Regions from separate parts of the Ureibacillus sp. FSL W8-0352 genome, predicted to be linked through region 2. Evidence: riboswitches for the same ligand, from Rfam matches in the RefSeq annotation. Region 2 holds a riboswitch; each other region holds the start of a gene.
What was found. Region 2 has a riboswitch for cobalamin ahead of cobT (nicotinate-nucleotide--dimethylbenzimidazole phosphoribosyltransferase). Riboswitches for the same ligand answer to the same signal wherever they lie in the genome.
Positions count from the first base shown of each region.

Region 1: it holds a riboswitch for cobalamin, as region 2 does, so the genes downstream of both, NST98_RS03250 (energy-coupling factor ABC transporter permease) here and cobT (nicotinate-nucleotide--dimethylbenzimidazole phosphoribosyltransferase) in region 2, are expected to answer to the same signal.
Region 3: it holds a riboswitch for cobalamin, as region 2 does, so the genes downstream of both, cobT (nicotinate-nucleotide--dimethylbenzimidazole phosphoribosyltransferase) here and cobT (nicotinate-nucleotide--dimethylbenzimidazole phosphoribosyltransferase) in region 2, are expected to answer to the same signal.
Region 4: it holds a riboswitch for cobalamin, as region 2 does, so the genes downstream of both, NST98_RS04230 (glutaredoxin family protein) here and cobT (nicotinate-nucleotide--dimethylbenzimidazole phosphoribosyltransferase) in region 2, are expected to answer to the same signal.

Region 1 is NZ_JBBOQT010000001.1:635,325-638,469, forward strand. Features, by position in the region: gene NST98_RS03245 (acyl-CoA carboxylase subunit beta) at 1-1,354, shown strand, start outside; cobalamin riboswitch at 1,561-1,739, shown strand; partial or broken gene NST98_RS03250 (energy-coupling factor ABC transporter permease) at 1,858-2,605, shown strand; gene NST98_RS03255 (energy-coupling factor ABC transporter substrate-binding protein) at 2,607-2,900, shown strand; gene cbiQ (cobalt ECF transporter T component CbiQ) at 2,897-3,145, shown strand, end outside.
Region 2 is NZ_JBBOQT010000001.1:2,732,996-2,736,140, reverse strand. Features, by position in the region: gene NST98_RS13785 (ABC transporter ATP-binding protein) at 1-1,448, opposite strand, end outside; cobalamin riboswitch at 1,646-1,820, shown strand; gene cobT (nicotinate-nucleotide--dimethylbenzimidazole phosphoribosyltransferase) at 1,909-2,979, shown strand.
Region 3 is NZ_JBBOQT010000001.1:1,477,682-1,480,826, reverse strand. Features, by position in the region: gene NST98_RS07605 (hypothetical protein) at 353-496, shown strand; gene cobT (nicotinate-nucleotide--dimethylbenzimidazole phosphoribosyltransferase) at 570-1,643, opposite strand; cobalamin riboswitch at 1,735-1,907, opposite strand; gene NST98_RS07595 (ABC transporter ATP-binding protein) at 1,980-3,145, shown strand, end outside.
Region 4 is NZ_JBBOQT010000001.1:837,254-840,398, reverse strand. Features, by position in the region: gene cobS (adenosylcobinamide-GDP ribazoletransferase) at 1-658, shown strand, start outside; gene NST98_RS04240 (histidine phosphatase family protein) at 631-1,227, shown strand; gene NST98_RS04235 (bifunctional adenosylcobinamide kinase/adenosylcobinamide-phosphate guanylyltransferase) at 1,179-1,592, shown strand; cobalamin riboswitch at 1,712-1,898, shown strand; gene NST98_RS04230 (glutaredoxin family protein) at 2,034-2,264, shown strand; gene nrdI (class Ib ribonucleoside-diphosphate reductase assembly flavoprotein NrdI) at 2,261-2,626, shown strand; gene nrdE (class 1b ribonucleoside-diphosphate reductase subunit alpha) at 2,629-3,145, shown strand, end outside.

The DNA.
Region 1 (3,145 bases), 2.1 Mb from region 2:
CATGGGTGAACAAAATGGCCCTGGTGACGGTGTTGTGACTGGATACGGTAAAGTGAATGGCCGTCCTGTTTATTTATTTGCTCAAGATTTCACAGTATTCGGCGGTGCATTAGGAGAAATGCACGCGAAAAAAATTGCTGCAGTGATGGATTTGGCTGCAAAAAATGGAGCGCCATTCATCGGCATCAATGACTCTGGCGGTGCCCGTATTCAAGAAGGAGTATTATCATTAGACGGTTATGGCCACATCTTCTATCGCAACTCGATTTATTCTGGGGTTATTCCACAAATTTCGGTGATTATGGGTCCATGTGCTGGCGGTGCTGTATATTCTCCAGCAATTACAGACTTTATTTTAATGGTGGATAAAACATCCCAAATGTTCATTACTGGTCCGAAAGTAATTGAAGCGGTTACAGGAGAAAAAATTTCATCAGAAGATTTAGGCGGTTCAAAAGTGCATAACACAATCAGCGGTAACGCTCATTTCCGCGCCCCTTCTGAAGAAGAAGCGATTGAACAAATTAAGAGATTATTAAGCTATTTACCACAAAGTAATAAAGAAAAAGCACCAAAATTACCACGCCCTGAAGGAGACGATTGGCGTCCTGAATTAATTGACGTTGTTCCAATTGAACCTACACGTCCTTACGATGTTCGTAAAGTCATTGAACAAGTGGTGGATGAAGGTTCCTTCATGGAAGTCCATTCTGAATTTGCGAAAAACATTGTTGTAGGATTTGCTCGTATTGCTGGACAATCTGTTGGATTAGTTTGTAACCAACCAAAGGCCTTAGCAGGTGGTCTTGATATTGACTCATCCGATAAAGCTGCCCGTTTCATTCGCACTTGTGATGCATTCAATATTCCAATCATTACATTTGAAGACGTATCAGGATTCTTCCCTGGCGTTAAACAGGAACATGGCGGTATCATTCGTCACGGTGCTAAAATCTTATATGCTTATTCTGAAGCAACCGTTCCAAAAATTACAGTCATTTTACGAAAAGCATATGGTGGAGCATACGTTGCGCTAAATTCAAAAGCCATTGGTGCAGATTTAGTATTCGCTTGGCCAAATGCAGAGATAGCCGTAATGGGTGCTGCTGGAGCTGCTAACATCATCTTTGCGAACGAAATTGCAAATTCAGAAGATCCGGAAGCTACACGCCAAGCAAAAATTGAGGAATATAAAGAAAAATTTGCTAATCCATATGTTGCTGCTTCACTTGGAATGGTTGATGATGTAATCGATCCAAGAGAAACTCGCATTAAGTTAATTCAAGGATTAGAAATGCTTGAAAATAAAGAAGAATCAAGACCTAAGAAAAAACACGGAAATATTCCGCTATAATTGTGAAAATTTCCAATTACGTACCATTAGAAGCACAAGCTAATCCCAGTTTGTACTTCGATTTTTCCAAAAATTCAAATTGGTTCTAACAATATTTCATATCAAAAGGTAATGAATATTATATGAATTTAGTAATTATTTTGTCTTATTTATAGAAAGATATAGAAATTTTTCAAACAATATGCTACAATTCAACTAAATTTCAACAACTGAATAATCTATACGGTGCTAATGAAAATTAGCTTAAAAGGGAAACTAGTGAGAATCTAGTGCGGTCCCGCCACTGTGAAGAGGAGCTCAAAATCAAATGCCACTGTGCAAACGGGAAGGCGATTTTGTAGCGATGACTCTAAGCCAGGAGACCTGCCGTATGGAGTGGATGGTAGTGTCCTACGAGGATAGGTACACGAATAGGCATGATTGGATTATTATGTCTTATTGTGGGACACTGCTAATTTGGCAGTGTTTTTTTATTTTCAAATTTTCATTTTAGGAGGAATTTTATGAAAGTCTCAATCAAAATACTTTACTTTCTAGCAGTATTATTAATCATTCCTAATACAGCTTTTGCTATGCATATCATGGAAGGTTTTTTACCAATCAAGTGGGCAATATTTTGGTGGCTCCTTACATTCCCTTTTTTAATCATTGGATTAAAGAAAATGAGTAGTTTAGTAAAGAGAAATGCTGAGACGAAGTTATTACTAGGTTTATCGGGTGCATTCACTTTTGTATTATCCGCATTAAAAATTCCTTCGGTTACTGGAAGTTGTTCTCATCCTACGGGTGTTGGGTTAGGAACCGTATTATTTGGACCATTTGTAATGAGTGTTTTAGGTACCATCGTGTTATTATTCCAATCATTATTAATTAGCCCATGGAGGTTTAACAACGCTTGGCGCCAATGCGTTTTCGATGGCGATTGCTGGACCTTTTATCGCCTATGGAGTATTTAAAGGCTTCAATAGGATCGGTTTGCCCTTTACTCTAGCAGTTTTCTCAGCAGCAACATTGGCAGATTTAGGTACATATGTCATTACATCTATTCAACTTGCACTAGCCTTTCCATCTGAAGTTGGTGGAATTTTCGCTTCATTTGTAAAGTTTGCTGGCGTATTCGCTGTTACACAGGTACCATTAGCAATTATTGAAGGATTGATTTCAGTAATGGTGATGAATTTCTTATTGAAATACAACGAAAGAGAATTAAAGTTACTTCAAGTACTAAAGAAACCTCAGGAGGTGAAGTAAGATGTTAAAAAAGAATATGCTTTTATTAATTTTGATCATTTTTTTAATGATTGTCCCGCTGATTTTTAACGGAGATGCAGAATATGGTGGTGCAGACGGAGAAGCGGAAGAATTAATTACAGCACTGAACCAATCCTATGAACCATGGTTTTCAAGTATTTGGGAGCCTCCTAGTGGTGAAATAGAAAGTTTATTATTCGTACTACAAGGAGCAATCGGTGCAGGGTTCATTGGTTACTTTATAGGATATATGCGAGGCCGGAATAGGGGCGGAAATGCAGAGATACAGAAATGAGAATGTTAGAATATTTCGCTTATCAATCACCTTTAAGAAATAAACACCCAATCGAAAAAATGGGATTTGCTCTTATTCCATTAATATTGAATATCGTATTTCAAAATGTTCTTACATCCATATTCATATTTTGCATCATGACAGTTATTACTTTAATAATCGGAAAAGTTCCGATTCGTCTATATTTGAAGTTATTGCTTATTCCAGTGGTATTTCTAATTTCAAGTATACTAGTCATTTTACTC
Region 2 (3,145 bases):
CTCATTGCCAAACGTTGCTTTTGCCCACCGGATAAGTTCGTAGCTCCCTGCGTTAATTCATGTTGTTCTTTATGATCCAATTTTTCCACAAACTCAAAGGCGTTTGATGCAAAGAGCGCTTCTTGAATGTCTTCTTTAGTTGCGTCAATTTTTCCATACTTTAAGTTTTCTTCAATCGTTGTTGAAAACAATGTTGCCTTTTGTGGGGCAAAAGCCATAGCATTTCTTAACATGTCAATGTCATATTGCTGTATGGGAATGTTATCAATGTAAATAGTTCCTTCATCGACATCCATGAGTCGACCGAGCAATTTGATTAATGTCGATTTTCCACTGCCTGTCATACCGATAATCCCTACTGTACTGCCGGCTTTCGCTTCAAAGGAAATCTCTTTCAACACCGGTTCAACGTGTTTGTTATAAGAAAAACTAACCTTGTCAAATTTCACATTTCCTTGAATTTCTTTTTTCACTGGGTTTTCAATATTCGTAATATCAGACTGCTCTTCCAATACGACAACGACACGTTCTGCACTTGGTATAGCCCGCGCAATTTGAATCAGTACGTTGCTGGAACTCATAAGGCCGTTCAAAATCATCATCAAATAGTTGATGAATGCAACAATTACCCCAATTTCAATAGCTCCTGCATCAACTTTCACGACACCAAGCATAAGTGCAAGTACAATTCCGATGTTGACAACAAATTGGGTAATCGGCATTAAGGCAGCTACCACTTGATCTGCCGTCATATTGCGTTTCGTTAATTGATGATTGACAGTTGCAAATTGCTTCATTTGATATCGCATACGGTTAAATGCTTTAATGACGCGAATCCCCGCCAAGTTCTCCTGCACACGTGTATTCACTTGATCGATTGATTCCTGCACCTTTCGAAACAGCTTAATCGATAATTGAATAATAATATATAAACTGATGATTAATACAGGCACCACAAAAAATAGTACTGGAAATAAATCTCTTGCCGTAAAAAATACGACAATGACCGCCCCAACAAACATAAAAGGCCCGCGAACGAATATTTTTAATAACATGTTTAAGGCCCTTTGCAACATTTCGATATCATTTGTTAAGTTGGTAATCAATTTTCCTAAAGTGAACTTGTCCTTATTGCTATTCGCAAAATATGTAATAGTTTCATATAAATCCGCTCGAACATCAGATGCAAAGTTTACCGCCGCTTTCGAACTGAAATATGTACAACCTGCACCCCCAAGCCAACCTATCATTGCACACAAAATCATCGCAGCAAACATCATAATGATATACTGTGTATCATTCGTTGCAATTCCTTTATCGATTATTTTCTGCATAATTGTTGGCTGAATTAAATCCATCCCTACTTCCAACACCATAAGTATCGGCGCTAAAATCGCAAAATGCTTATAGGGCTTTAAATATTTTGAAAGCTTTAACGCTGCACGCATTTTGTTACTCCTTTTCTTTATTACCATCGTTTAATTTTTGTATACAATTGTATACTAACCGTCAAGTTGATACCCTTACATTTCCAACTATAACTGAATAGATTCCTTAATATTTCTCCACTAAAATAATCTTTTAGGCAATGGAAGTTTTCAAAAAACTTGACTAAAGTTTCATTTCATTTTAGATTATTTTAAAAAGTATATCTATGTAATTAGGTGCCCTTTTTAGGGAGAATAGGGAATAAAGTGAGAATCTTTAGCGGACCCACCACTGTATCGGGGAGCAATATAGAAAATGCCACTGGGAAACTGGGAAGGCCTATATTTGCGATGAACCTAAGCCAGGAGACCTGCCTAATTACTTGAAAACATACAGTACGATGGTAAAGTCTGTAGTTTATTTGGCATGCCAATAAACTGCAGACTTTTCTTATTTCAATAATCGATGGAGGAGATTCAATTGGAACTATTGCAATCGACATTACAAAACATTAAACAACTTAATAAAGAAGTGATGGGAAAAGCAAGAGAAAGAGTAGATGCTCTTTGTAAACCACCTGGCAGTTTAGGAAAATTAGAACAAATCGCGATACAACTTGCTGGAATAACTGAGAAACTAGAGCTTGATGTATCCAATAAAGCGGTTATTTCATTAGCTGCGGATCACGGTGTATATGAAGAAAATGTTTCAAATAACCCCCAATTTGTAACGGTAATGCAGGCAATTGGCTTTGCTAAAGGTTTTACAGGAGTATGTGCTATTGCAAAAGCAGCAGGTGCAAAAGTCGTTCCAGTAGATATTGGCATTAAAGAAGATTTACCAAAAGATTCTGGAGTCATCGTCAAAAAAGTGAAATACGGAACGGATAATATGGCTAAGGGACCAGCAATGTCACGTCAAGAAGCGATTCAAGCGATTGAAGTAGGTATTGAAATTGCCAATGAACAAGTGAAACAAGGTGTCAATGTTTTAGCAACTGGAGAAATGGGAATTTGTAATACCACTCCAAGTAGTGCTGTCCTGTCAGCATTCTGTGGTTGTGACCCGGCTATTGTAACAGGTATGGGAGCTGGGGTAGATTGTCTTCAACATAAGATTGACGTCATTCGAAGATCTCTTGACATAAATACGCCAAATCCAAATGACCCAATTGATGTGTTAGCTAAAGTTGGCGGTTTGGAATTAGGGGGAATGGCAGGCGTAGTCCTAGGTGCTGCAGCAAATCGTATTCCTGTAGTAGTGGACGGTTTTATTTCCACAGTTTCTGCACTTATTGCTTATAAATTAGAACCGAAAGTGAAGGATTACATTATTCCATCCCATCTGTCAGAAGAGCCTGGAGCAAAAATTGTAAACGAGTTATTAGGGTTAGAGCCTATGTTGAATATGAATATGCGATTAGGCGAAGGTTCAGGAGCAGCCCTTGCTTTTCCTATTCTTGATGCCGCATGTTCTATGATGAACACCATGACTACTTTAGAAGAATCTCATCAATATATGCTAAAAATCATGGGGAGTCAAACAGTTTAAAGGATAGAGGTTGGGACAAATCTAAAAAAAACATCATTTTCTCCAAGGAGAAGATGATGTTTTTTTGATATGTTATTAAAATTGATTTCCGTTCCGGGGACGCTTTCCACGGGCCCGGCTCGTCGCAGGAGTCGCCCCGTCACTTCAATCAATTTTTCGTTAGTTC
Region 3 (3,145 bases), 1.3 Mb from region 2:
AAGAGCAAGGGTGTCCGTGGTGACGCGGAATCTGAAGGAAGCTGGAGGCAAAACACCGGTCCGAGGAACACGAACCTCATATAAGGCTAGGTATGATTGAGTGAGTTTGCGAAACAAAACAAAGCTCTTTCTGTCGAAGGTCATATCGAGTAAATGAGGCGGATAGATGGTGTGAAAGTGCATGTACTTACCCGGGGAGGTCTGGCGGATAGGTGAAGTTCGCTTCATAACCTACTTAGTGATAAGTAGCTGAACCGTCAGAAGTCAGCAGAGGTCATAGTATTAGTTGGTTTAGAACTACTAAGAAGGACCGAACAATTAAGAGAGAATAGCCCTTGGCATTCAGTGAGTCATGATGAACACAGAAAACATAGTACCTCACTTGAGGAAGGAAGCGGTGAATCCCGTGGGAGTCCTCTTGGAGGGTGGAGTGACCACTGGCATAAAGAGAACAGCTATTCACGGAAGTTATGAAAACTTGCGTCAATTATCTTAATTGAACCGCCGTATACGGAACCGTACGTACGGTGGTGTGAGAGGACGGGAGCTAATCACTCCCTCCTACTCGATTAAATCGATTGTTGTTTTGACATAATTTGTTGCATATATTGTTGGGATTCTTCTAAAGTTGTCATATGATTCATCATTGCGCTTGCTGCATCAAGTAATGGGAATGCTAATGCAGCCCCGGAACCTTCACCTAAACACATATTCATATGTAACAATGGTTCTATCCCTAACACTTGATTTGCAATTTTTGCACCAAGCTCTTCAGAAAAATGAGAAGGTATAATATAATCTTTTACTTTCGGTTCTAGTTGATACGCAATGAGTGCAGCAACTGTTGAAATAAACCCATCAATGACTACAGGTACTCGATTTGCAGCAGCACTTAATACAACTCCCGCCATCCCACCTAATTCCAAACCACCAACTTTTGATAGAACATCAATGGCATCGTCAGGGTTCGGTTGATTTACTTGAATTGCTTGTCGAATGACCGATATTTTGTGTTCAATACTGTCTACACCAGCTCCTTTTCCCGTAACGATAGAAGGATCACATTGATGGAAAACAGATAAAACTGCGGAGCTAGCAGTTGTATTGCAAATGCCCATTTCTCCCGTGGCAAGTACATTCATACCATTTTTTATTTGTTCATTAGCAACTTCAATACCAACTTCAATCGATTGAATTGCTTCCTCTCTCGTCATTGCAGGGCCTTTTGCCATATTGTCTGTTCCGTATTTTACTTTTTTAATAATGACCCCTGCATCTTTAGGTAAGTCTTCTTTTATACCTACATCTACGGGAATCACTTTAGCTCCAGCAGACTTTGCAATGACACATACCCCAGTAAATCCTTTAGCAAAACCAAGAGATTGCATTACTGTTACAAATTGAGGATTATTTGAAACATTTTCTTCATGGACTCCATGATCCGCAGCTAATGAAATAACCGCTTTATTCGTTACATCCAGCTCAAGTTTTCTATAAATCCCCGCCAGTTGAATTGCGATAGATTCTAACTTTCCTAAACTTTTTAACGGTTTACAAAGAGCATCAACTTTTTGTTGGGCTTGTTCCGCAATGTTCTTGTCTAATCCCTTAATCTGTTTTAATGTAGCGTTTAATAATTCCATAAAATCTCCTCCATATTTCAGTTAATAAAAAAGGAAAAGTCCGCAGTTTATTCCATAACAAAATAAACTACAGACTTTTCCATCGTACTGTATGTATACGCGTAATTAGGCAGGTCTCCTGGCTTAGGTTCATCACATATATGGGCCTTCCCAGTTTCCTAGTGGCATTTCCATATTGCTCTCCATTACAGTGGTGGGACCGCTAAAGATTTTCACTTTATTCCCTATTCTCCCTTAACGGGCACCTAATTACAGCTATTTACTTTTAAAATAAATGTATAATGAAGTGGTATTATAGTCAAGGATTCAAGAATCTATATGGAAGAGGAGTTATCAATGGTAGCTGCATTAAAGCTTATAAAATATTTAAAACCATATAAACATTTTGCTATATTAGCTCCGCTATTGATGGTATTAGAGGTGGCGATGGATTTAATTCAGCCTACGATTATTCACAAAATTATCGATGAAGGAATCGCAAATAATGACACATCCTACATCATTATGATGTTTATTGCCATTTTGCTATGTGCTTTTATAGGATGGCTTACCGGGGCTGGTTGTGGCTATTATAGTTCGAAAGCTGCTGTAAATTTTGCAACAGATATAAGAGCAGATTTATATGAAACGATTACATACTTTTCTAATAGTAATAAAGATAAATTTACGTTAGGTAAGCTGATCACGAATTTAACGAATGACGTGGAAATGTTACAAAAAGCATTAATAATGCTTTTAAAAGTTTTTGTCCGTGGTCCTTTAATGTTTATTGGAGCAGTAATCGTTGTTTTCTTTACTGCAAGAGAGTTATTTCCGGTGTTATTTTTTGTAGTTCCAGTATTAATCATTAGTTTATATGTATTTATTAAATTATCGATAGTGTTGTTTCGAAAAGTACAAGAAGCGATGGACCAAATTAATACTCGGGTACAAGAAAACCTTGCAGGAATTCGTGTCATTAAAGCATTTAACCGAATGGCGTTTCAAGTAAAGCAATTTAAAGTAGTAAACGATCGCATAACGAAACGGAATATGACAGCAGATCAAGTTGTAGCTGCGTTAATGCCAATTACTCAGTTCGTTGTAAATATCGGAATTGTTTTAGCGCTAATGCTAGGGGTAGTGAAAGTTGAAGCAGGTACAATTGAAATTGGGGTAATCGTTGCATTTATCAACTATTTAATGATGATAATGAACGGTTTAATGAGCTCCAGCAACGTACTTATTCAAATTGCTCGTGCCATTCCAAGTGCGGAACGAGTTGTAGACGTATTAGAGGAAAGCCCGGATATTACCAATGTAAAAAATCCAGTTACTAAAGAAATTAAAGGCGATGTGAAATTTGAACACGTGAGTTTTTCTTATACGAAACTAGGAGAGCCAGTATTAAAAGATATTTCATTTGAAGTGAAAGCCGGTAGTACGGTCGGTATTATCGGGATGACAGGGAGTGGGAAATCGACTCTCATTAAGTTGCTTGCCCGTTTAATGGATGTAGATGA
Region 4 (3,145 bases), 1.9 Mb from region 2:
TTTCATTAGCTTCTTTATGGGGGTAATCGTTGTACTTGTCATTCTACTGAATGATGTTTATTTCAATTTTACTCCACTTTTCTTAGCAATTATCATTGTCATTATCAATATTATGATGACGGGTGGGTTGCATCTCGATGGTTGGATCGATTTAAGCGATGCTTATTTTTCTTATAGAGATAAAGAAAAACGACTAGAAATATTAAGCGATTCCCGTATTGGAGCTTTTGGTGCTATTAATCTAGTGCTCATTGTTCTACTAAAAATCGGCATATTTTATGAGTATTTACATCAGCGCCCAACAAACTTTTATTTATTTTTTATCATCATACCTGTCTTATGTCGATTAGCAATATTGATTTATTTCAATCTGTCAGTAAATGTGAAGGAATCTGGATTGGCAGCCTACTTTAAAAAACATGTGAAGGCAAAATCGTTATGGATTTATATTGCGTGTTATATATTCATTATCCTCATAACAGGTTTTGTGTTAAATGAATATAAACTATTTGTTTTAACATTTAGCATGTTTGTGATGACTTGGATTTATCGGCATTGGACATATCGCCATTTTGGCGGAATGACGGGAGACTTGCTAGGTGCTTTATATGAAGGGATGGAATTGGCATTATGGGGAATGCTGTTACTGTTCATTTAATTCGGCATGAAAAAACGAAAGCGAATTTAGAGCGAAAATATATTGGATGGACGAATGAATCGATATACATACAAACAGCAAATTGTCAAGTACCGATTCATACTAAGGATGTATTTGGCAGTGACTTAAAGCGCTGCATAGAAACAGCGCAACTTTATTTCCCCGAGGCAAAATACCATCCTTTTTTTCAATTAAGGGAATTACATTTTGGAGATTTTGAAATGAAAACTTATGATGAATTAAAAGATAATCCAGCGTATCGGCAGTGGATTGATTCACCAGAGAAAGCTGCGCCACCAAATGGTGAATCTTTTGTTTCGTTTAAAGAACGGATTTTAAATTGTTTTCATCAAATCGTGAGCTGTGGTGGAGAATATGTGTTTGTCGTCCACGGTGGTGTCATTCGTGTTATCCTATCGAAATTTCAAAAAGAGAAAAGTTTTCAAGATGTTAATGCACAGCATCGGATGATTTATACCCTATGTTGGGACGATATTGAATCTTTGAAAGGGGGAAGAGAATGCAATCAGTTATTGGAGGCGCCTATAATGGTAAACGAAAATTTGTAAGTAACATGTTAAAAGAAATAGGTGCGAATCGCTGTTATTTTTATGAAGGCGAAATACCGGAAGGCCCTTTTACAAAAGATGAATACGTTATTATAGGTAGTTTTGAAAAAATGATTTTGCTCGTCCCGGATTTATCGGAAGATGAAATCGTATCACAAATAATGGGGAAATTAATGAATTTAGATTATAAGACAAACCTAATTTGTATTTGTACGGATATCGGACGTGGAATAGTGCCGCTTTCAAAAGAGGATCGTCATTTGAGAGATACTTGTGGTAGATTGTATCAACAACTTTTTGAGAAAAGTGAGAAAGTCATTCGCGTTTGGTATGGTATTCCTGAGATATTAAAAGAGGAAAATTAACCAACCGTTCTTAAGTTCTACGTATCGAGTGAATGATTTTAGTAGATACTGTATCATTTACCAAATAAGCTTGTAATTAACAATACTACATGTTACAATGAAACACGAAAACACAATATATAGCATTTCGTTTATTAGGTTCTACTATATATAGTAGATTAAAAGGGAAGTCAGTGAAAATCTGACGCTGTCCCCGCAACTGTAATTGCTGACGAAAAGTTCAAATCCACTGTACAAATTTGTATGGGAAGGGAACTTGGAGGATGAAGCATAAGCCAGGAGACCTGCCTAATAAACGTGAATTGCTCATTTCTTCGGGGGCTAGGAAATGGAAGCAAGACGGTCCATTTCCTAGTACCTGACTGTTTCCATTTCAAAGCCATACCGAAAAAGGTATGGCTTTTTTATTTTCATAAAAGAATGGTAGAAAGGGAGAAGGAAATGAAATTATATTCAAAAAAAGTTTGCCCAAAATGTTTGTTGATGAAATACGAATTAAATCAACTTGGTTATGAAGGGAAATATGAAGAAATTTTGATTGATCACAATGAAGAAGCGAAAGAAAAATTATTGAATGCTGGATTCCTTTCTGTCCCTGTAATCGAAATCGATGGAGAGCTAATGGATAACATAGAAAATATAAAAAAATTCATTAGCAGGATCACAGTATGATTGCTTATGCTTCTCGAACGGGCAACGTGCGTTTTATCGTTCATCAATTAGAATTACCCCACATTGAAATTCGCGATGATCTTATTTTGAATGAACCCTTCTTATTGTTCACCTATACCGATGGATTAGGCGAAGTACCACGAAACGTGGAAACGTTTTTACAACATAATGTTCGTTTCTGTAAGGGTGTTATTGCAAGTGGGAACTCGAATTTCGGCCATGCTTATTTTTGCCGTTCTGCTCATTTGATTAACGAAAGGTACGGAATTCCCATTGTTCAAAAGATAGAATTACGCGGATTTCAGAAAAATTATGATGCCATAATTGATTATTATAACAGAGTAATTCAAAAGGAGATTTAGTGATGAAAAGCTATTTAACTTTGAATAATGAAATTTTGAATCACTACCACCAAACAGGAAAAATTGATTTAGAGAAAGATCGAGAGGCTACTCGTCAATATTTTATCGAACATGTTAATCAGAAAATGCGGAAGTTTTCTAGTTTGGAAGAAAAGATTCGCTTTTTCATTGAAGAAGGATATTATGAGAAAGAATTTTTACAAAAATATTCTTTCGAATTTATAAATAAAATTTTTGACATTGCGTATTCTTATCGTTTTCGATTTCAAACATTTATGAGCGCGAGCAAATTTTTTGAAAGTTACGCAATGAAAAGTCGAGATGGAAAAGAAATTTTAGAAACTTATGAGGATCGGATGAGCATTATCGCCTTATATTTAGCGAATGGTGATGAATTGTTGGCAGAAAAAGCAATTCGTGCGATGATGGAGGCTTTTCAACCAGCAACACCAACCACACTGAATAGCGGTAAAAAAGCGCGTGGGGAATTGGTAAGTTGTTTTAAATTATCCATGGATG